One region of the Cellulosimicrobium sp. TH-20 genome, then DNA from elsewhere that is predicted to be linked to it. Evidence: riboswitches for the same ligand, from Rfam matches in the RefSeq annotation. Region 1 holds a riboswitch; the other holds the start of a gene.

The links. Region 1 has a riboswitch for S-adenosylmethionine ahead of B8281_RS00970 (aminotransferase class V-fold PLP-dependent enzyme). Riboswitches for the same ligand answer to the same signal wherever they lie in the genome.
Region 2: it holds a riboswitch for S-adenosylmethionine, as region 1 does, so the genes downstream of both, B8281_RS04485 (methylenetetrahydrofolate reductase) here and B8281_RS00970 (aminotransferase class V-fold PLP-dependent enzyme) in region 1, are expected to answer to the same signal.

What each region holds. Positions count from the first base shown of each region.
Region 1 is NZ_CP020857.1:202,648-214,053, reverse strand. It holds gene B8281_RS00990 (class I SAM-dependent methyltransferase) at 1-715, opposite strand, end outside; gene B8281_RS00985 (DUF6226 family protein) at 847-1,554, opposite strand; gene B8281_RS00980 (O-succinylhomoserine sulfhydrylase) at 1,677-2,915, opposite strand; gene B8281_RS00975 (rhodanese-like domain-containing protein) at 2,912-3,403, opposite strand; SAM riboswitch class IV at 3,705-3,820, shown strand; gene B8281_RS00970 (aminotransferase class V-fold PLP-dependent enzyme) at 3,854-5,287, shown strand; gene B8281_RS00965 (GNAT family N-acetyltransferase) at 5,400-6,047, shown strand; gene B8281_RS00960 (CsbD family protein) at 6,177-6,350, opposite strand; gene B8281_RS00955 (GNAT family N-acetyltransferase) at 6,443-7,051, shown strand; gene B8281_RS00950 (MaoC/PaaZ C-terminal domain-containing protein) at 7,154-8,221, opposite strand; gene B8281_RS00945 (3-oxoacyl-ACP reductase) at 8,218-9,594, opposite strand; gene B8281_RS00940 (acetyl-CoA C-acetyltransferase) at 9,621-11,003, opposite strand; gene B8281_RS00935 (TetR/AcrR family transcriptional regulator) at 11,232-11,406, shown strand, end outside.
Region 2 is NZ_CP020857.1:985,849-997,254, forward strand. It holds gene B8281_RS04465 (VOC family protein) at 1-357, opposite strand, end outside; gene B8281_RS04470 (DUF2630 family protein) at 449-697, shown strand; gene B8281_RS04475 (hypothetical protein) at 748-999, shown strand; gene metE (5-methyltetrahydropteroyltriglutamate--homocysteine S-methyltransferase) at 1,057-3,540, opposite strand; gene B8281_RS04485 (methylenetetrahydrofolate reductase) at 3,573-4,634, opposite strand; SAM riboswitch class I at 4,640-4,742, opposite strand; gene B8281_RS04490 (cation acetate symporter) at 4,954-6,477, opposite strand; gene B8281_RS04495 (hypothetical protein) at 6,474-6,758, opposite strand; gene B8281_RS04500 (LytTR family DNA-binding domain-containing protein) at 6,937-7,746, opposite strand; gene B8281_RS04505 (sensor histidine kinase) at 7,806-8,978, opposite strand; gene B8281_RS04510 (ABC transporter substrate-binding protein) at 9,065-10,030, shown strand; gene B8281_RS04515 (siderophore-interacting protein) at 10,017-10,943, shown strand; gene B8281_RS19415 (hypothetical protein) at 10,921-11,406, opposite strand, start outside.

The sequences.
Region 1 (11,406 bases):
GCCGCGCCACGAAGACCCACTCGCGACCCGGGCGGTCGGGCGCGTCCCGGACGTCCACGACCTCGAACCCGCACGCCACGAGCGACGTCTCGACCTCCTCGCGCTCCCGGAAGCGCAGCGTCGAGTCGGAGTGGAGCGTGGTGCCGTCGGGCAGCACGGTCGTGTCGTGGAAGGACACGAAGGGGAGCGACACGTCGGTGAGGTCGGTCCAGGACTCGACCGGGCCGACGTCGGGCACCTCCACGCGCGTGACCGTCGCCTCGCGGACCCACCCCTCCCAGGCCCGACGGGCGGGGACACGGGTCTCGAGCACCAGCCACCCGCCCGGCACGAGCGCGTCGTGGACGCCCCGCAGCGTCGCGGCCCACGCGTCGTCGGTGAGGAACACCTGGGCGACGTTCGCCGTCATCGTCGCGAGGTCGACCTGGAGCGGGGGGAGGGTCGTCGCGTCGCCGTGCAGCCAGCGCACGCGCTCGGCGCCCGGCTTCGTGCGGGCGACGTCGAGCGACGCACCCGCCGGGTCGAGGCCCACCACCTCGACGCCGCGCTGCGCGAGCAGGCACGCGAACGTCCCGGTGCCGCACCCGACGTCGAGCACTCGGCGCGCGCCCAGCTCGTCGACGATCGCGACGTAGGCGTCGAGGTCGGACCGGTCCGGGGCGAGCGGGTCGTAGAGAGCGGCGAGGCGGGGGTCGTCGAAGACGGCGTCGGGCACCCGACGACCGTAGGCCGCACCCCGGGCGACGAGCCACGTCTTTCGATCAGGCGCGCCCGGCCGCCGAGCGCGCGGTGGCGGCCCGTTCCGGTCCCCGGACGACGCGAGTCCGCCTTCGCGGCGCGAGGGTTTCAGTCCGCGGCGGGCCAGGGCTGCCAGAGCCCGCCCGGGAGGGTGGCGAGGCGCCGTCTTGCCTGCTGCCCGACGCCGCGCGCCAGCCGGGTGCGGCCCTCGCCCGCGGAGTACCCGCCGTCGGGCTCGTCGAGGCGGTGCGCCACCCACCACTCGTGACGACCGGGGAGCGCCCGCCGCACAGCCTCCGAGAACCGGCCCGCCGCCACCCCCAGCACGAGGTCCTCGAGCGCCTCTGCTGCGCCCGCCGCCGTGTCGTCGCACGCGTCGCACCCGCACGACGGGAACGTGTCCTCGTGCAGCACCCCGGCGCGCACCACGACTCCCGGGTAGTCCGTCACGACGAGGGCCAGCGCCGCGGCGTCGTCGGACGCGGGCGTGACGCGCACCGCCCGCACGGCGTCCGGACCGACGTTCCGGACCCCCGCGAGCACGGGGTGCGCGGGCCCGACCGCGGTGTGCGACGCCAGGTCGACGCCGCGCAGGTCGACGTCCTCGACCGTGACGGCGTACGTCGCCGCGAGGTGCCGCACGAGCGCGTCGGCGACGCCGGCGAGCGGCGCGAACCGCTCCGGGTGGGAGTCCACGGAGTACGTGTCCTCGGGCGGCCCGTCGAGATGGTCCCAGCGCCTGCCGTACTCGAACGGCACCCCGTCGGCGTCGTGGAACACCTGGCGGAGGATCGGCGGGCGGACGTAGGCGGTCACCCGGGTCAGGCTAGAGCGACTTACCCGGGTCGACCACGCCCCTTCTGCCCGCCGAGCAGGCGGTCGTGGTTCGTCCCGGCGCCGGGACGAACCGATACCGCCTGCTCGGCGGGAGGCGGGGGTCAGGAGTTCAGCGCCTGGGCGACGTCCTCGATGATGTCTTGCGGGTCTTCCAGGCCCACCGACAGGCGCACGGTCGTCTCCGCGATGCCGACCGCGGCGCGGCCCTCGGGGCCGAGCTTGCGGTGGGTCGTGGTGGCCGGGTGCGTGACGAGGGACTTCGCGTCGCCGAGGTTGTTCGAGATGTCGACGACCTGGAGCGCGTCGAGGAATGTGAACGCACGCTTCTTCGCCGTCTCGGGGTCGGTGCCCTCGGGCACGGCGAGGTCGAACGTCACGACGGTCCCGCCGCCGCTCTGCTGCGACCGCGCGAGCTCGCGCTGCGGGTGCGAGGCGAGGAACGGGTAGCGCACGCGGCCGATCCCGGGGAACTGCTCCAGTGCCTCCGCGACCTGCGCCGCGGCGGCGTTCTGCGCAGCGACGCGCACGGGCAGCGTCTCGAGGCCCTTGAGCAGCACCCACGCGTTGAACGCCGAGAGCGACGGCCCGGTGTTGCGGATGAACGTCTGCACGGGACCGGTGACGTACTCCTCCGTCCCGAGGATCGCGCCGCCGAGCACGCGGCCCTGCCCGTCGATGTGCTTGGTCGCCGAGTAGACGACGACGTCGGCCCCGAGCTCGAGCGGCCGCTGCAGCAGCGGCGTCGCGAAGACGTTGTCGAGCACGACGACCGCGCCGGCGGCGTGCGCGAGCTCGCTCACGCGCCGCGCGTCGACGATGTCCTGCATGGGGTTGGACGGCGTCTCGAAGAACACGACGTCCGCGGGGGTGGACAGCGCCTCCTCCCACTGCGACAGCACGTGGCCGTCGACGTAGTCCGTCCGCACACCCCACTTCGCGAAGATCTCGTCGAAGATGACGAGGCTCGACCCGAACAGCGCGCGCGCCGCGACGATGCGCGACCCGGACCGCACCAGCGCGGCGAGCGCCGTGAACACGGCGGACATGCCGGACGCCGTCGCGTAGCACGCCTCCGCGCCCTCCAGGAGGCGCAGGCGCTCCTCGAACGTGTGCACGGTCGGGTTGCCGTAGCGCGAGTAGACGAACCGGTCGAGCTCTCCCTTGAACGCGGCCTCGGCGTCCGCCGCACGGTCGTACGTGTAGCCCTGCGTGAGGAACAGCGCCTCGGACGTCTCCTGGAACTCGGTGCGCGCGTGGCCGCCGCGCACGGCGAGCGTCGCGGGGCGGGCGCTCGCGGGCAGGGGCTTGCGGCCGGAGCCGCCGGGCACGACCGCGCTCACCGGGCGGCCTCGTCGAACGTCGTGGTGGGCAGCCCGCGGACCTTCCAGCCCTCGACGTCCCGCAGGCCCGAGAACCCCTGGGCGCCCTCGAAGCCCTCGAGCACGTTGTACGACGGCCCGAGCCCGGCGGCCGTGGCCGCGCGCGCCGCGCCGATCGACCGCTGGCCCGAGCGGCACAGGAACACGACGGGACGCTCGTCGCCGGGGGTCAGGCCCGCCTCGACGAGCCGGTCGAGGAACCGCGGGTTGGGGCCCGCCGGGGTCACCCACTCGTCGAACAGGACGTCGCGGCCGAGCTCCGTGGCGTCGGGCACGCCGATGGTGCGCCACTCGCCCTCGGTGCGGACGTCCACGAGCACGGCGCGCTCGTCGTGCGCGAGCAGGTCCCACGCCTGCTGCGGGGTGAGGTCGCCGGCGTAGCCGACGGCGGGACGCGCCTCGGGGGGTGCCGGCCGGGGTGCCGACGCCTGCTGGGACTGGTCGCTCATGAGAGTCCTCCTCCATCGATCGTGGCAGTAGCACCCTGCGCCCGGCCGCCGAGGCGGTCCGGGGGGTTGCTGCGGCGTCGACGTGCCACGTCACTCGGCCGCTCCGGATGGTTGGCTCGGATCGTACGCCACGCGTCCGACGTGCGGAACGCCCGTCTCGGGGAGCGGCCCGGGGTGGAGGTGCCCGACGCCGCGTGGCTCCGACGCGCGGGCTTATGACGCGGAGCGCCGCGTCCCGCCATCCGAGACGCCGTGACCACCGGTTGACACGTCACCGTCCGCGCGGACATCCTGGTCCGCAGGTCATGAGTGCCAGCGCGAAACCCCGGTTTGCTGGCCGGCAACCCTCCTCTCGCGGCGGGGTGCCCCGGGTGACGACCAGGCCGCACGCCGACCGGCGGGCGGCAAGCGCGGGGAGGTTCTCCCCGGACGACCCTGGAGGACTGTGCCATGACTGCTCTCGCGGACGTCTCGTGTCCCACCGACGCCCCGGCCCCTGACCTCGCGGCGCTCGCCGACGCGCCCGCGCTCCTGCCCGTCGTCGGCGGGGACACGCTCGTCCCGCTCGTCGACGGCCGCAGCGTGCCGTACGCGAACCTCGACGTCGCGGCGTCGGCCCCGGCGCTGCGCTCGGTGGCCGACCGCGTGACCGAGGTGCTGCCGCTCTACGCGAGCGTGCACCGCGGCGCGGGCTACCTGTCGCAGGTCTCCACGGCGCTCTACGAGGCGTCGCGCCGGACGATCGGCGCGTTCGTCGGCGCACGCGAGGACGACGTCACGGTCGTCACGCGCAACACGACCGACTCGCTCAACCTGCTCGCGGGCTGCGTCCCGGCGAACCCGGACGGCACGCCCGGGCGCGTGCTCGTCCTCGACGTCGAGCACCACGCGAACCTGCTGCCGTGGCAGCGCGCCGGCGGCGCGACGGTCCTCGCGGGCGGCGCGTCCGTCGCGGAGACGCTCTCGGGCCTGCGCACCGAGCTCGCGCGCTTCCCGTACGCGCTCGTCGCCGTGACCGGCGCCTCCAACGTCACGGGCGAGTCCCTGCCCGTCGCCGAGGTCGTCCGCGCCGCGCACGACGCCGGGGCGCGGGTCGTGCTCGACGGCGCGCAGCTCGTCCCGCACCGCGGGTTCTCGCTCGCCGCGTCGGGCGTCGACTACGTCGCGTTCTCGGGGCACAAGACCTACGCGCCCTTCGGCGCGGGGGCGCTCGTCGGGCGGCGCGACTGGCTCGACGCGGGCACCCCCTACCTCGCGGGCGGCGGCGCCGTGCGCCAGGTCGCGGTGACCGGGACGCAGTGGCAGACGGCGCCCGCACGCCACGAGGCCGGCTCGCCGAACGTGGTGGGCGCCGCGGCGCTCGCGGCGGCGTGCGACGCGCTCGCCGCGCTCGACCCGGCCGACCTGCACGCCCACGAGGCGACGCTCCGCGCGGCCCTCGTCGCGGGCCTGGAGGCCGTCCCGGGCGTCCGGGTCGTGCGCGTGTGGGACGACGCCGTCGACCCGGTCGGCGTCGTGACGTTCGCCGTCGAGGGCCACGACCCGGGCCTCGTCGCCGCCTACCTCTCGGCCGAGCACGGCATCGGCGTGCGCGACGGCCGGTTCTGCGCGCACCCGCTGCTCGCGCGCCTCGGCTACGACGCGGGCGCGATCCGCGCCTCGGTGGGCGTCGGGACGACGGGCGCGGACGTCGTGCGCCTCGTCGAGGCCGTGCGCGCGTACGTCGAGCAGGGACCGACCACCCGGTACGAGGTCGTCGACGGCTGCTGGGCCGTCGTGGACGACCCCCGCCCGGTCCCCGCGGGGTCCGGCCTGGAGGGGCTCTTCGCGACCGCGGCGGCGGGTTTCCTCGCCGACGCGGCGGGCTGCGGGCCGGCCGTCTGACCGGCGTCGGCGGCCGACGGCGGAGCCCGTTCACCGGACCGTCGCCGAGCGTTGTCCACCGCGTCGCCGGACCCTCTTGGCGCGGTGTTCCGCGTGTGCTCTGATATGCGCTGTGCTGCACGACGTCGTCCTCTCGGGGCACGGTTTCCGGCTGGAACCGCTGGCCCTGGAGCACGCTGAGACGCTGGCCGGCCTCGTCGACGAGGCGATGTGGTCAGGGATGAGCATCCCCCTGCCCTACGGGGTCGCGGGGATGGCCGATCTCGTGGCCGCGACCCGCGCGGCCCCGGACCTCACGGGCTTCGTCGTGCGCGCCGTCGGCCCCGACGGCGCGCCCGGCGCCGTGCTCGGCAGCACCGCGTTCCGCGACCTGTCGCTCGTCGACCGCCGCGTCGAGGTGGGCCGCACGTTCTACGCGCGCTCCACGTGGGGGAGCCTCGTCAACCCTGTGGCGAAGTGGCTGCTGCTGCGCCACGCGTTCGAGACGTGGGACGTGCACCGGGTCGGCTTCCGCGTCGACACCCGCAACGAGCGCTCGCTCGGTGCGATGCGCCGTCTCGGCGCCCACGAGGAGGGCGTCATGCGCGGGCACCGCACCGCGCCCGACGGGACGCGCGCCGACTCCGTGCTGTTCTCGATCCTCGCGCCCGAGTGGCCCGGGGTCGAGGTGGGCCTCCTCGCGCGGATCACCGCCCCGCGCGTCGTCCCGGTGCTCGCCCCGGCGCCGTCGGCCGACGTCCGGCCGCTCGCCGCGTCCTGACCGTCGCGGCTCCCGCTCGTCGAGTCCTGGTCGTCGCATCCCGGTCGTCGCGTCCCGGTCGAACGGTCCCGGAGACGCCACGAGGGCCCCGCCGGAGCGGAGCCCTCGTGAGCAGAACGGTGGAGCACGTCAGCGGTCGAACGCGTCCTTGACGTCGTCGCCCGCCTGCTTGACGTTGGCCTTGGCCTGGTCAGCCTGGCCCTCGGCCTCGAGCCGCTCGTTGTCCGTGAGCTTGCCCGCGCCTTCCTTGAGCTTGCCACCCGCCTCTTCGGCGGCGTGCTTGGCCTTGTCTCCGAGTCCCATGGGTGCTCCTCTCGTCGGTACCTCTCGACCGTAACCACGGTCGGCCGGGTTCGCACGCGGTCGGAGCACCGGTGGTGTGGTGGGATGTGCGGGTGCAGCACGAGACCGTCCTCGAAGGCTTCGGCGTCCGCCTCGAACCGCTCGCCGCGACCCACGCGCCGGCGCTCGGCGCCCTCGTCGACGACGGCATCTGGGCGGGCATGTCCAGCGCCGTCCCGCGCGGCACGGAGGCGATGGAGGGCTACGTGCGCGACGCGGCCGCCGCGCCGGGCCGGCTCGCGTTCGCGGTCCTCGGTGCTCCCGGCGCTCCCGGTGCACCCGGTGCGGACGGCGCGACCGCCGACGCCGTGGTCCGTGGCTCGACGTCGCTCTACGAGTGGGTCCCGTCCCAGGGCCGGGTCGAGCTCGGGTCCACGTTCTACGCGCGCGAGTGGTGGGGCGGGACGACGAACCCGGCGTGCAAGTACCTCCTGCTGCGGCACGCGTTCGAGGACCTCGGGGTCGCGCGCGTCGCGCTCCGCGCCGACGCCCGCAACAGCCGGTCCATCGGGGCGATCCGGCGCCTGGGCGCAGTGCCGGAGGGCGTCCTGCGCAGCCACCGCGTGGCGCCCGACGGCTCCCGCCAGGACACCGCCTACTTCTCGGTCCTCCGCGACGAGTGGCCGACCGTCCGCGCCGGCCTGCTCGCCCGCCTGCCCTGACGGGGCTGTCCCGCCGAGCACGAGCCTGCGTGGCGTCGAGCAACGGGGTAGGTGTCGTCATGCGCTCGAGAACGACATCAACCCCGTGCTCGGCAGCGGGGGTCAGGGGCGGGGGGTGACGCGGCCCGCGAGGTGGAGGCGGCCCTTGCCGTCCCACGCCTGGTAGGTGACGCCCGTGCCCGGGTCGCCCGCGCCGTCGGGCACGGCCGCCGCGACCTGCCCGACGGCGTCCCGCACCTCGGCGGGCACGTCGTCCGCCGGGCGCAGCGCGACGTCGACCGTGCCGGGCAGCAGCACCGGCTTGGCGAACGTGACGGTCCAGTCGTAGGCGTCGCCGCGACCGGGGCCCGCCTCGGCGAGCGCCCGCGCCGCGGTGTACATGCCGTGCGCGATGGCCCGCGGGAACCCGAACGCCTTGGCGCCCAGCGCCGAGGTGTGGATCGGGTTGCGGTCGCCGGACACCGCCGCGTACGCGCGGCCGGTCCCCGCCCCGAGCGTCCACCGCGCGGTGGGCAGGGGCGGGACGAACGCGGCCGGGCCCTCGGCGTCGGCAGTGGCGGGGCCGCCCGGGAGGGAGGCGCCCTTCGCGAGGTACGTCGAGACGCCTCGGTAGGCGAGCGTCGTCGCGGCCAGCCCGCTCCCCGCGGCGCGCTCGTCGTCCGTGCGCAGCACCGAGACCTCCGTGACGAGGTCCACCTGGACCCCGCGACGGTGCGGGCGCGGGTCCTGCGCCCACGCGCGGACCTCGAGCGCGTCCCCGAGCCGCACCGGGCGCAGCACGGACACCGAGTTCGCGAGGTGCACCATGCCGAGCAGCGGGAGCGGGAAGTCGGCCCGCACCATGACGGCCGTCGCGAGCGGGAACCCCAGCACGTGCAGGTACCCGGCGGGCAGGACGTCCGACGGCGCCTCGCCCACGAGCCGCGCGTACCGCGCGAGGTGCGCGGCGCTGCCGACGTGGCCCGGCGCCGCGTCGTCGCCCGTCGGGACGGCCGCGACCCGGTAGGTGACGTCCGGGAGCGTCAGCTCCGTCCGGCCGCCCCGGACGGGGAGCCGGTGCGCCGCCGCGATCCGGCCCGACGCCGCGAGCCCGCGCACGTACAGGCCGCCCAGACCCGGGACGGCGGGCAGCGTCTCGACGCGCGCCGGGGCGCCCGCGGGCGCCGTCACCGGCCCACCACGTTCTGCCCGCACACGCGCAGCACCTGCCCGTTGACGCCCCCGGCCGCGGGCGACGCGAGGAACGCGATCGCCTCGGCGACGTCCACGGGCTGGCCGCCCTGCTGGAGCGACGCGACGCGGCGCGCGACCTCGCGCTGCACGAACGGGATCGACGCCGTCATGTCCGTCTCGATGAAGCCCGGCGCGACGGCGTTCGCCGTCCCGCCCGGGCCGCCCGGCGCCGCGAGCAGGCGGGCGAACGCGCGCGTGTGCCCGATGACGCCCGCCTTGGAGAACGCGTAGTTCGACTGGCCCCGGTTGCCCGCGATCCCGCTCGTCGAGGCGAGCGACACGACGCGCGGCGCGGAGGAGAACCCGTTCGCACCGAGCAGGTACTCCGTGATCCGCAGCTGCGCGGCGAGGTTCACCGCGACCACCGCGTCCCACTTGTCGGGGGACATGTTGGCGAGCAGCTTGTCGCGCAGGATGCCGGCGTTGTGCACGAGGACGTCGAGCCCGCCGTGCCGTGCGCGGGCGTGCTCGAGGATCCGGGCGCCCGCGTCGTCGGCGGTCACGTCGAGCTGCAGCGCCGTGCCCTTGATCTCGTTCGCGACGCGGGCGAGCGCCTCGCCCGCCGCGGGCACGTCGACCACGACGACCTTCGCGCCGTCGCGCGCGAGCGTCCGGGCGACCTGCGCCCCGATGCCGCGGGCCGCGCCCGTGACGACGGCGACCTTGCCGGCGAGCGGCTGGTCGAGGTCGGCGGAGGTGCTCCCGGAGGCGCCGTCGGTCGCGCTCGGACCCACCCGGAGGAGCTGGCCGTCGACGAACGCCGACTTGGCGGACAGGAAGAAGCGGAGGGTCGCGAGGACGCTCGGGCTGTCGACGGGGGCGTCGTCGGTCACCTGGATGCCGTTGGCGGTCGCGCCGTAGCGCAGCTCCTTGGCGACCGACCGCAGGAACCCGTCGACGCCCTCGCGGGCGGCGGCGAGCTCGGGGGAGTCGGTGTCGGCGGGCGCACGGGAGATCGTCACGACGCGGCCGTTGGGCGCGAGACGGCGGAGCGTCGCCGAGAGCGCCATGACGGGCACGGACGCGTCCTGCGGCCGCTCGATCCCGCTGAGCACGACGACGACCGCGCCCCAGCGGGTCGTGTCGTCCGGGGTCTGGCGGACGTCGAGGTCCCAGCCGAGCAGGGCCTCGGCGACGAGGTCGGCGTCGTCGCGCACGCCCGGCGTGCCGCCGAGCACGAGCACGGGCCCGACGGTGAGCGGGTCGCCCGCGCGGAAGCGGCGCAGGACCGCGGGGCGCGGGAGGCCGAGCTTCTTGGCGAGCGTCTTCGTGAAGCCGGAGTTGACGGCCTGGACGTAGGAGTCGGTCACGGGTGTTCCTCTCGGTCGTCGGGGCGTCAGGCGGCGTCGGTCGCGGGGACGGACTCGAGGATCGCGGCGACGCCGAGGCCGCCCGCGGCGCACACGGAGATCAGCGCACGCGCGGGTGCCCCGGTCTCGGCGGTGCGCTGCGCGAGGAGCTTGGCCGCCGTCGCGACGATGCGCCCGCCGGTCGCGGCGAACGGGTGGCCCGCGGCGAGCGAGGAGCCGTTCACGTTGAGCCGCGAGCGGTCGATCGAGCCGAGCGCGCCGTCGAGCCCGAGCTCGGTGCGGCAGTACTCGTCGTCCTCCCAGGCCTTGAGCGTCGTGAGCACGGTCGACGCGAACGCCTCGTGGATCTCGTAGAGGTCGAAGTCGCCGAGTGCGAGCCCGTTGCGGGCGAGCAGGCGGGGGACCGCGTGCGCGGGCGCCATGAGCAGGCCCTCGTGGCCGTGCACGAAGTCGACGGCGGCGGTCTCCGCGTCGACGACGCGCGCGAGCAGCGGCAGGTCGCGCTCGCGCGCCCACTCGGCCGAGGCGAGGAGGACGGTCGACGCGCCGTCGGTGAGCGGGGTCGAGTTGCCCGCCGTCATGGTCGGGGTGACGCCCTCCAGACGCTTGCCGTACACCGGCTTGAGCGCGGCGAGCTTCTCGAGCGACGAGTCGGCGCGCAGGTTGTCGTCGCGCACGAGCCCGCGGAACGGGGTGACGAGGTCGTCGAAGAACCCGGCGTCCCACGCGGCCGCGAGGTGCTCGTGGCTCGCGAGCGCGAGCTCGTCCTGCGCCTCGCGCGAGATGTCCCAGCGGGCCGTCGTGATCGCCTGGTGCTCGCCCATCGACAGGCCGGTGCGCGGCTCGTCGGTCGCGGGCGTGAGCGGCGCGAGGTCGGCGGGGCGGACCTTCGCGAACGCCTTGACGCGCTGGCCGAGCGTCTTGGCGTGGCTCGCCTCGAGCAGCGCCCGGCGCAGGCCCTCGCTCACGGCGATGGGGGCGTCGGACACGGTGTCGGAGCCGCCCGCGACGCCCGACTCGACCTGGCCGAGACGGATCTTGTTCGCGACGGCGATGGTCGCCTCCAGGCCGGTCGCGCACGCCTGCTGGAGGTCGTAGGCCGGGGTCTGCGGGGAGAGCGACGACCCGAGCACGGACTCGCGCACGAGGTTGAAGTCGCGGGAGTGCTTGAGCACGGCGCCGCCGACGACCTCCCCGAGCCGCTCGCCCTGGAGGCCGAAGCGCGCGACGAGCCCTTCGAGCGCGGCGGTGAACATCTCCTGGTTGCTCGCGGACGCGTACTTCTTGCCGGCGCGGGCGAACGGGATGCGGTTCCCGCCCACGACCCACGCGTCGCGGGGAGCGCCCGCGGGGGCGTGTTCCCGGGGGGACTGCTCGGGGGTCGGGCGGGGGCTGGTGCTGGTGGCCACTGTGCCTCACTTCCTGTCCGTGCTCGCTGCGCTGCGTTCGGTGCCGGCCCGGGAGGGCGCCTCGGCACGGCGTGCGCGAGGCGGGGGAGAGGGCCGGTTGGTGTCCAATACCAAGAGTACCTGATACTCTCGGTTTCGTGAGTCGGGTCACAGGGCTGTGCCCTGCCCCGGCACGGCACCCGTGACGAGGTGCCGACGACATCGAGGTCGGGCGCAACGGAGGACGACGTGAACGCAGGTGCCGACGCGCGACCGGTCACCCGAGGGCGGGTGCAGCCGGCCGCCGCGGTCGACGGTCGGTCGACCCGCTGGGACGAGCACCGGGCGGCGCGCCGCGCGGAGCTCATCCGGGCGGCCAGCAAGGCGGTGCACCGGGGAGGCCCCGGTGTCTCCATGGACGAGA
Region 2 (11,406 bases), 780 kb from region 1:
CCGGTGCCCGTCGGGGTCGTGGACGTGCGCGAACCGGTCGCCGGTCTCGGCGTCGGCGTCGGGCCCGACGAACGGCTCGACCCCGGCCGCGGCGAGGCGTGCGAGGGTCGCGTCGAGGTCGTCGACGTAGAGCACGAGGTTGGGCAGGCCGTGACGCACGAGCGGGGCGCCGCCCTCGGGGAGCGGCACGAGCCACAGACCCGGCTCGTCGACGCGCCCCGGGCCGACGTGGAGGAGCGGGAACCCCTCGGTCTCTCCCTGGAACAACGTGCGGAAGCCGAACCCGTCGGCCCAGAACGCGGCGCTCGCGTCCAGGTCGTGGCAGAGCAGGACCGTGCGCCCGATCGTCGTCGTCATGCGACGAGCCTAGGGCGCACCGCCGACGCCGCGCCCGCGGGGGGCCGGCCTCCCGGGGCGCGCCCGCGCCGTCGGGCATACCGTGGACGGCATGGCGACCGACGGCGGCATCCGCAGGACGATCAGCGACCTCGTGGCGCAGGAGCGCGAGCTCCGCGAGCAGCTCGCGCAGGGGGAGATCACCGGGGGCGAGGAGCACGAGCGGCTCCGGGCGATCGAGGTCGAGCTCGACCAGTGCTGGGACCTGCTGCGCCAGCGCGGCGCCGCCCGGGAGTTTGGCCGCGACCCCGATGCGGCGACGGTGCGAGACCCCGGTACGGTGGAGAACTACCTGGACTGATCGCCGACGGCGACGTCCGGCTCCCGTTCCGACCTCAGAAGGAGAACCCCATGACCACGTCCAGCGAGCAGGCGGCGCACAGCCCCCTCCCCACCGGGACCGAAGGGCGCGACATCCCCGGTCACGCGGGCGCGGTCGCACGGTTCGTCGTGGCGTTCGCGCTGTTCGTCGGCGGGCTCGTGCTCATGGGCTCGGGCATGTCCGGCGTCGACGGCGGTGTGTGGCTCTTCGTGGGCGGCCTCGCCGCGGCGACGCTCGCCTTCGCCCTCCCGATGGCGGGCACGGGCACGACCGAGCGCTGACACCCTCGACACGGAGGCCGGGTCCCGACGGGACCCGGCCTCCGGCGTCTCCCGGGGTCAGCCGAGCGTGGCCCGGACGGCCTTCGCCGCGGTGACGAGGTGCTCGAGCGACGGCACGGTCTCCTCGTAGCGGCGGGTCTTCAGGCCGCAGTCCGGGTTGACCCAGACGACGCGCGGGTCGATCGACTTCACCGCGAGCTCCAGCAGCTCGGTGACCTCCTCCGTCGAAGGCACGCGCGGGCTGTGGATGTCGTAGACGCCCGGCCCGATGCCGCGGGAGTACCCGGCGTCGCGCAGCTCCGGCACGATCTCCATGCGCGAGCGCGCCGCCTCGACCGACGTCACGTCGGCGTCGAGGCCGTCGATCGCGCCGATGACCTCGCCGAACTCCGAGTAGCACAGGTGCGTGTGGATCTGCGTCGCCGCCTCCACGCCCGACGTCGCGAGCCGGAACGACCCGACGGACCAGTCGAGGTACGCCGGCTGGTCCGCGCGGCGCAGCGGCAGGAGCTCGCGCAGCGCGGGCTCGTCGACCTGGACGATCCCGATGCCGGCGGCCTCGAGGTCCGCGATCTCGTCGCGCAGCGCGAGGCCCACCTGGTTCGCCGTGTCGCCGAGCGGCTGGTCGTCGCGCACGAACGACCACGCGAGGATCGTCACCGGCCCGGTGAGCATGCCCTTGACGGGCTTCTCGGTGAGCGACGCCGTGTACGCGGACCACTCGACGGTGATCGGCGCCGGGCGCGTCACGTCGCCCCACAGGATCGGCGGGCGCACGCAGCGCGACCCGTACGACTGGACCCAGCCGTTCGCCGTGACGGCAAACCCGTCGAGGTGCTCCGCGAAGTACTGCACCATGTCGTTGCGCTCCGGCTCGCCGTGCACGAGCACGTCGAGGCCCAGCTCCTCCTGGAGCGCGACGACGCGCGCGATCTCCTCGCGCATCGCGGTCGTGTAGTCCGCGTCCGCGAGCTCGCCCTTCGTCCACAGCGCGCGGGCGCGGCGGATCTCGGGCGTCTGCGGGAACGACCCGATCGTCGTCGTGGGCAGCAGCGGCAGGTTCAGGCGCGCCTCCTGCGCCGCCGCGCGCTCGGTGTACGCGCCGCGCGCGAAGTCCGCGTCGGTCAGCGCGGCCGCGCGCTCGCGCACCGCGGGCACGACGACGCCGCTCGCCTCCGCGCGTGACGCCACCGCCGCGCGGGACGCCTCGATCTCCTCCGCGACGGCGTCGCGACCCTCCGTGAGGGCCCGGGCGAGCGTCGCGACCTCGCCGACCTTCTGGTCCGCGAACGCGAGCCAGTCGCGCAGGCGCGGGTCGAGCGTCGTGCCCGACGCCGTGCCGGGCTCGGCGAACGTCTCGTCCTCGACGTCGTGCGGCACGTGCAGCAGCGACGTCGACGTGCCGACGGCGACCGCGCCCGCACCGAGGCTGCGCGCGGCGGTCAGCGTGTCGAGCTTTGCCGAGAGGTCGGCGCGCCACACGTTGTGCCCGTCGATCGCGCCGACGACGAGCGTCTTCGTCAGGAGGTCGTCGTAGGGCGAGTCCGGAAGGTCCGCACGGACGGCGTCGATCGCGATCGCTTCGACGTCCGTGCCCGCGAGGGTCGCCAGGAAGTCGAAGGTCGCGCCGTCGCCGTCCGGCGACGTCTCCAGCCCGCCGAACGGCGTGGCGACGAGGATCGCGGGCCGCGCGTCCTGCGCCGAACCAGGGGTTGCCGCCGGGTTTGCGGACGAGGCCGCCGAAGACCCCGGGCTCGGCACCGGGCGGAGGTCGGTCGCGAGGGCGCGGTACGCGGACCCCACGGCGGCGGCGAGCTCGGTGAACGGCACGTCGACCGAGTCGGTGACGAGGATCGGCTCGTCGAGCTGGACCCACGGCGCCCCCGCCGCGGCGAGCGCGCGCAGCAGGTCGGCGTAGGCGGCGACGACGTCGTCGAGGCGGTCGAGCGGCGAGTACCCGGCGGGCGCGTCGTCCGCGGCCTTGGACAGCGCGAGGAACGTGACCGGCCCGACGACGACGGGCCGCGTCACGACGCTTGCCTCCTTGGTCTCGACGAACTCGCGGACGACGCGGTCGTCGACGAAGCGGATCGGGGTGTCCGGGCCGATCTCGGGGACCAGGTAGTGGTAGTTGGTGTCGAACCACTTGGTCATCTCGAGCGGGGCGTCGTCCCCCTGGCCGCGCGCCACGGTGAAGTAGCCCGCGAGGTCGAGGCGGCCGGCGTCGTCGGTGAGCGACGCGAACCGCGACGGGACCGCCCCGAGGGCCGCGGCGACGTCGAGCACCTGGTCGTAGAAGGAGAACGACCCGGGGACCGAGGCGTCGTCGGCGCCGAGGCCGAGGTCGACGAGCCGGCGGACGGTCGCGAGGCGCAGCTCGCGGGCCGTGGCCTCGAGCTCGTCGGCCGACGTCTTGCCGGCCCAGAACGCCTCGACGGCCTTCTTCAGCTCGCGGCGGCGCCCGATGCGCGGGTAGCCGAGCACGGTGCCGGCGGGAAAACCGACCGGGTTCTGGGTAGGGGAGGGTACGGAAGTGGCCATGATCGAAACCTCTTGCTGGTCCGGAGGACCGGTCAGACGGGCGCGCCGTGCGTGGCGGCGCTCGTCGTGGGCAGGGAGGTGCCGGTGACCCACGGCCCGCTGGCCAGGTCCGGGACGAGCGGGGCGGCGGCGGCGCTGGCGCCGCCCCCGGTCCCGACCGACCCGCCGCCGAGGTGGACACCCTCGAGCAGGTCAAGAGCGGCGCGGTGCTTGTTGAACGTGTACACGTGCAGACCGGGCGTGCCCGCGTCGAGGACGCGCTGCGCGAGGTCGACCGAGTACGCGATCCCGTAGGCGTGCTGCGCCTCCGGGTCGGGCAGGGCGTCGAGCGCGTCCAGCAGGTGCTGGGGCGCGCGCACGCCCGTGAGCTCCTCGACGCGACGGAGCCGCGCGGGCTCCGTCGTGGGCAGCAGCCCGGCGAGGATGGGGATCGTCACGCCGGCCGCGCGGGCCTCGGCGACGAAGTCGGTGTACGACGACGCGTCGTAGAAGAGCTGCGTGATCGCGAAGCTCGCGCCGGCCTGCTGCTTCTGCCAGAGGCGGCGCACCTCCTGGGTGCGCGTCGTGCCGGCGGCGGGGTTCCCGTCGCAGAACGTCGCGACGGCGATCGTCAGCGGCCGGGCTGCGCCGCGCAGCGCGACGGCGGGGTCGGACGCGCAGCGCGACGCCTCGACCTCGCGCAGCAGCGCGACGAGCTCGGTCGACGACCGGACGCCGTCGGGCGCGGGCTGCCAGTCCGGCTGGTCGCGCGGCGGGTCGCCCCGCAGCGCGAGGAAGCTCCGCACGCCCTCGTCGAGGAAGTCGGTGATGACCGACTCCACGTCCTCGCGCGACGCCCCGACGCACGTGAGGTGTGCGATCGGCAGCACGGGCGTGCCCTGGAGCAGGCGTCCGACGACCTGGCGCGCGGTCGCGCGGTCGGTGCCCGCGGCGCCGTACGTCACGGACACGAAGTCGGGGTGCGTCGCGACGAGACGGCGTGCCGTCTCCCAGAACTTCGGGGCCGCGTCCGGTCGGCGCGGGGGCATGAGCTCGAACGACACCGTCGGCCGAGGACGGCCCGGACGGTGCGCGAAGGATGCCTCTGAGGTCATGCGTCACTCCATCGACCCTGGCGTTAGCACCTTTGTCCTCGGGAGGCTTCCGTCGGCGGGTTGCTGCGGTGTCGTCGAGCCAGGACTCTCGACCGCTCTGGATGGTTGGCACGATCCTACGACCCATCCGACATGCGGTCGAGAGCGCCCGCCAGGTGAGATGCGGAGGGATCGGCCGGAGGCGTAGCGGCGCCCCGCGCTACGGATCTCAGGCTCTCTACGCTACGAATTTCAGGTTTCCTACGCTACAGATTTCAGGTGCTCGAGCGAGGTCCCAGACACCGACCATGGCGACGGGTCGTCGTCGGCCTTGCAGGTCTCAGGCCCTCCGGCGCTCGGGCACGTGCAGGCGGCGGAGGAACCGGTCGGTGCGCAGCGGCGGCCCGCGCCGGTCGAGGAGCGACACGACGACGACGGTCGCCGTCGCGAGCGGGATGGTCCAGGCGGCGGGCTGGGCGAGCAGGGCGCGCACGACGCCGGGGACGCCGTCGGCCGTGCTGCCGGACGGGCTCCCGTACCCCGCAGCGACGAGCGCGGACGACGCGAGCAGCGCCGTCGCGCACAGGACGGCGCCCACGACCATGCCCGCCACCGCGCCGCGCGCGGTGAGGCCGCGCCACCACACGCCGAGCAGGATCACGGGGGACAGGGCCGACGCCGCGAAGACGAACACCGTCCCGACGCTCGTCACGAGGCCCTGCGGGATGGTGACGAGCGCGAACGCGAGCGGGATGAGCGTGCACGCGACCGCCGACCAGCGGAAGGACCGCACGGTGCCGCCGAACAGGTCCTGGCTCACGACGCCCGCCAGAGCGACCACGAGCCCCGACGACGTCCCGAGGAACGCGGCGAACGCCCCGGCGACGACGAGCGCGGCGAGGAGCTCGCCGCCGAGCCCGGGCACGAGGCGGGTCGGCAGCGTGAGGACGACGGTGTCCGCCACCCCGGGCGCCGCGAGGTCGGGCGCGACGACCCGCGCCACGAGCCCGAGCGTGCTCGACACCATGTAGAACACGCTGATCATGACGAGCACGACGACGGTCGTGCGGCGGGCCGAGCCGCCGTCGGGCGAGGTGTAGAAGCGCACGAGGACGTGCGGCAGGCCGGTCGTGCCGAGCAGGAGGGCGAGCAGGAGCGAGACGGTGGCGTACGCGTCGAGGCCGCCCGGCCCGGCCTCGTGGGGGAACACGGCGGCGGGGTCGAACGTGACGACGGCGCCGCCGGGCTCGAACGCCCCGCCGAGCGCCATGAGCACGAAGACGAGCGGCACCGCGAGCGCGGTGAGCTTGACCCAGAACTGGAACGCCTGGACGAACGTGATGGAGCGCATCCCGCCCGCGGCGACGACGGCGCTCACCACGACCGCGATCCCCACCGAGCCGACCCACGGCGGCACCGCGGCCACGCTCGTGATGACGAGCGCCGCCCCGTGGAGCTGCGGCACCACGTAGAGCCACCCGATGACGAGCACGAGCACGCTCGTCACGCGGCGCGCGACCACGGAGTCGAGCCGGGCGTGCACGAAGTCGGGGATCGTGTACGCGCCGCTGCGCCGCAGGGGGCCCGCGACGAACAGCAGGACGAGCAGGTAGCCCGCCGCGTACCCCACGGGGAACCAGAACGCCTCCGCGCCGGACAGCAGCACGAGGCCGGAGAGCCCGAGGAACGTGCCCGCAGACAGGTACTCGCCGCTGATCGCCGACGCGTTCCAGACCGGCCGCACGGTGCGCGACGCGACGAAGAAGTCGCTCGTGGTGCGCGAGATCCGCAGGCCGTAGAACCCGATGAGGCCGGTGGCGAGCAGGAGCAGCGCGATCGCGACGAGGGGCAGCGCGCTGGTCACGGCGCACCGCCGTCGTCGGGGCCGGGCTCGTCGGGCCCGCCCGCGCCCTCGGCGAGCGCGCGGTACCGGCGCTCGTTGCGCGCCGCCGCGACCGCGAAGACGACCGCGAACGCGACGATCACCGGGTAGAAGCCGTACGCGTGCACGAGCCACGGCAGCGGCACGCCGAGCAGCACGACGTCGTCCAGCGCGGGCACGCCGCTCATCGTCACCGTGAGCAGCGTGACGACCGCGAGGAACGACGCCACGCACGCCAGCCCGAGCCGGAGCTGGGCCCGCACGAGCCCGCGCGTGTAGGCGGTCGCGGCGTCGTCCGGCTCGCCGGAGCGTGCCGTGCCCGACGGCGCCCCACCCCCGGGACGGCGCCCTCACCGGGGCCGGGGCGAGGGCCGGGGCGCGCCGCGGGGAGGTCGGTGGACCGGACGCGCACGCGCGCGTCCCGACGCGGGTCGGTGCCCGTCACGGCGCGCCCCGGTGCGGCCCGAGGAGCGCCTCGCGCACGGCGGGCACCATGCGGCGGCTCACCGGGACCTCGTGCCCGGCGACGACGAGCGCGGGCTGCGCCCCGCCGAACCGCGCCGCGGTCACGGCCGCGCGGTCCACGAGGTACGACCGGTGCACGCGCAGGAACCCCGCGGGCGCCCACCGCTCCTCGAGATCGGAGAGCGGCTCGCGCACGAGGAACTGCTCGGTGTCCGTCACGAGCCGGGAGTAGTCGCCCTGCGCCTGCACCCACCGCACCGCGCTGCGCCGGACGAGCCGCGTCGTCGTGCCGACCGTCACGACGAGCGTCTCCTCGGCCGGGGCCGCACCGCCCGCCGGGTCGCCGGCAACCGGCGGTGGAGCGGCGGCGCTCGCGGACGGTGCCGCCGCGTCGGTCGCGGGGGTGCGCCCCGCCGCGGTGCGCTCCGCGACCCGTTCGACGACGCGGTCGACCGCGCGCGTGAGCCGCTCGCGCCGCACGGGCTTGAGCACGTAGTCGACGGCCTCGACGTCGAACGCCTCCAGGGCGCGCGCCTCGTCGGCGGTGACGAACACGACCGCCGGGCGGTCGGCGAACCGCGAGAGCGCGCGGGCGAGGTCGAGGCCGGTCAGCCCCGGCATGTGGATGTCGAGGAACGCCGCGTCCACCGTGCGCGACGAGAGCTCGCGCAGCGCCTCGGACCCGCTCGCGACCCCGCGCACGGTGCGCACGCGCGGGTCGCGGCGGAGCAGGGCCACGAGCTCGTCGAGCACGGGCCGCTCGTCGTCGGCGACGAGCACGTCCAGCCCGACGGCGTCGCCCGCCCCTCCGGGGAGACCGCCGGCCGGAGCCGGGTCCGGGGTGGTCACGGCACGCTCACCTCCGTCTCGTGCAGCGGCTGCGACCGCGGGACGCGCAGCCGCACGAGCGTGCCCGAGCCGGGCGCGGTCTCGATGTCGAGCGCGTGGTCGTCGCCGTAGAGCTGGCGGACGCGCGTGTCGACGTTGCGCAGGCCCACGTGCGTCGTGTCGCGCGACGTGAGGAGCTCACGCACGACGGCCGGGTCCATGCCGACGCCGTCGTCCTCGACCGTGATCTCCGTCTGGGTGCCCTCGTCGCGCGCGGTGATGACGATCGTCCCGCCGTGCTCGCGCGGCTCCAGGCCGTGGCGCACGGCGTTCTCGACGAGGGGCTGCACGGAGAGGAAGGGGATGACGGCCGTCAGCGACTCCGGCGCGATCTGCAGGGTGACGGCGAGGCGCTCGCCGAACCGGGCGCGCTCGAGCTCGACGTAGGAGTGGATCGAGCGCAGCTCGTCGGCGAGGGTCGTGAAGTCGCCGCGCCCGCGGAACGAGTAGCGCGTGAAGTCGGCGAAGTCGAGCACGAGGTCGCGCGCCCGCTCGGGGTCGGTGCTGATGAACGACGCGATGGCACCGAGCGCGTTGTAGACGAAGTGCGGGCTGATCTGGGCGCGCAGCGCGCGGAGCTCGGCCTGCGCGAGCGCCGTGCGCGACGCCTCCAGCTCGGCGAGCTCGAGCTGCGCCGCGCACCACTGCGCCACCTCGCCCGTCGCGCGCACGAGCGGTGGCCGCACGGTGTCGGCGAACGCCACGACGACGCCGGCGACGCGCCCGCCCGCGACGACGGGCGCCCCGACGGCGTCCTCGACGTCGCCGCTCTCGACGTGGCGCCGTCCCGTCGCGAGGACGCGCTCGGCGACGCGCCGCGCGTCGGGCTCGAGCGTCGAGCTCCCGTCGAGGGCGACCGCGCCGTCCGCCGTGACGACGGCGAGCGCGTCGGCGCCGAGGAGCTGGCGCAGGGAGCGGGCCGTGCGGCCGACGTCGTCGCCGTCGAGCCCGTCGCGCAGGTGCGTCGCGGCGCGCGACGCGAGGTGGAGGGTGCGGAACGTCGCCCGGTCGGAGTCGCTCCCGAGCTCGCGCGACCCGCGTGCGAGCCGCCAGGCGAGCACGAGCCCGAGGGTGAGCAGGACGCCCACGACGAGACCGGCGGCGGCGCCGGCGAACACGGGCCCGGACATGCAGTGATCGTATCCAGCGCGGCGTCACCTACCCCGGTGAGGCAGATAAGGTTAGGCAGTCCTATCCCATGACGAAGGAACCTCCTGTGCCGATCTCCCGGACCACGTCGAGCCCGCGCGTGCGCCGCAGCGTCACCACCACCGCCCTCGTGCTCGCCGCGACCCTCCTCGCGGCGTGCTCGTCCGACCCCGAGCCCGCGGCGACCGGCGCGCCGGCGCCGGACGACACCGCGGCGGGGTACGCCGTCGAGCACGCGCGGGGGACCGCCGAGCTCGACGCGGCGCCGCAGCGCGTCGTGACGCTCGAGCCCGTCGAGACGGACACCGCCGTCGCGCTCGGCGTCGTCCCCGTGGGCGCCGCCGTGCTGAGCGTCGAGGCGGGCGTGCCCGCGTACCTCGGCGAGGAGGCGCAGGCGATCGAGGTCGTCGGCACCGTGCCCGAGCCGAACCTGGAGGCCATCGCGGCGCTCGAGCCGGACCTCATCCTCGGTACGGAGTCGCGCCACTCCGACCTGTACGACCAGCTCGCGAGCGTCGCGCCGACCGTCTTCATGGCGACCCAGACCGACCCGTGGCAGGAGAACGTGCTCCTCGTCGGGCGCGCGCTCGGCCGGGAGTCGGACGCCCAGGCCCTGCTCGACGCCTACGACGCGCGGTGCGCCCAGCTCCAGGAGGACTACGACGTCTCCGGGACGGCGCAGCTCCTGCGTCCGCGCGACGGCATCGTGTCCGCGTACGGGCCGCGGTCGTTCGCGGGCAGCACGCTCGAGTGCGTCGGGTTCGCGACGCCGGAGCAGGAGTGGGGCGAGGACATCTCCGTGGACCTGTCCCCGGAGCGCGTGACCGAGGCCGCCGCCGACCTCGTGCTCGTCTCGGCCGCCGACCCCGACGACGCGTCCGCGGTCCCCGCGGAGATCCCGCTCAACGCCGCGTCCTTCCCCGACGTGCGCGTCGTGGACCAGTCGTCCTGGATCAGCGGCGTCGGGCCGCTCGGCGGGCAGGCCGTGCTCGACGACGTCGAGCGCTTCCTGCAGGACCGTGCCGGCTCCTGACGCGGCGGCCGGGCCCCCGGCGACCGCCGGGAGCCCGGCCGGGTGCCGGTTCCACCGGTCGCCCAACGTGCTCTTCCCGACGACGGTCGCGCGCGTGCACGACGTCGGCCCGCGCCTCGTGCGCGTGACGCTCGCCGGGCCGGACCTCGCCGGGTGCGCCGACGTCGGGCTCGACCAGCGCGTGAAGATCCTGCTCCCGGGGCCGGGCGCGGACCGCCTCGCGCGCCGGGCGCGCCTCGCGGACGAGAGCACGTGGCGCCGCGAGTGGTCCGCGCTCGACGACGACGTGCGCCCCGTCATGCGCTCGTACACGCCCGTGGCCGTGCGCCCGGAGGTCGCGGAGGTCGACCTCGACCTGTACCTGCACGAGCCCGCCGGCCCGGCGAGCGCCTGGGCGCGGCGGGCGGCGGTCGGGGACCGCGTCCTGCTGTCCGCGCCGCACGCGCGGTTCGGCGTGACCGACCATGGCACGCAGTGGGACCCGGGACCCGCCGTCGGGCACGTGCTCCTCGTCGCGGACGAGACGTCCGCGCCCGCGGTGCGCGGGATCCTCGCGAGCCTCGGCCCTGACGTCCGGGCCCACGTGCTCGTCGAGGCCGACGACCCGGCGGACGCCCCGCTCGGGGACGTGCCCGCGACCGTGCGCGTCGAGCACGTGCCCCGCCTGCGACGCCGCGGCGCCGAGCGGGCGGTGCTGGGCGCCGTCCGCGACTGGGCCGCCGTGCACGGCCGGTCCGCGGCCTCCGCGGGCGACGGCTTCTACGCGTGGTGCGCGACGGAGAGCGCCACGGTCGCGCGCGTCCGGGCCGAGCTCGTCGCGGCGGGCGTGGCGCGGTCGCGCGTGCACGCGCAGGGCTACTGGCACGACCGCGCCCGGCCGGACGCGACGGTCAGACGAGGAACGCGACCATGACGACGAACGCGACCAGGAAGAACAGCAGCACCCCGAGCCCGACGAACAGGCCCAGCGCGACCGGGTGCGCCTGACGCCACGGCACGAGCCGGGGGTCCATCGCCCGCAGCTGCACGGGCGTGACCGGCTGGTGGACCGGGTTGAGCGGGACGCCGCGGTGCGCGAGGTCGAGCGCGACGGCCGAGAGCTGGTCGCGGTCCCACATCTGCCCGACGAGCAGGGCGAGGCGCTTCGTCGGCCCCACGACGATGAGGTGGTGCGTCGGCGTCATGCCCCCGAACCCCATGCTGTCGACCGTGACGACGCGCTCGATCTCGGCCACCGTGAACCGCCGCGGCCGGCCCCAGCCCTGGACCGTCACCGACCCGTCGCCGAACGTGACGCGGGAGCGGTCGGTGAAGCGGCGCGCGAGCACGTACGTCAGCGGGATCATCGCGAGCACGACGCACGCGTACCCGAGCGC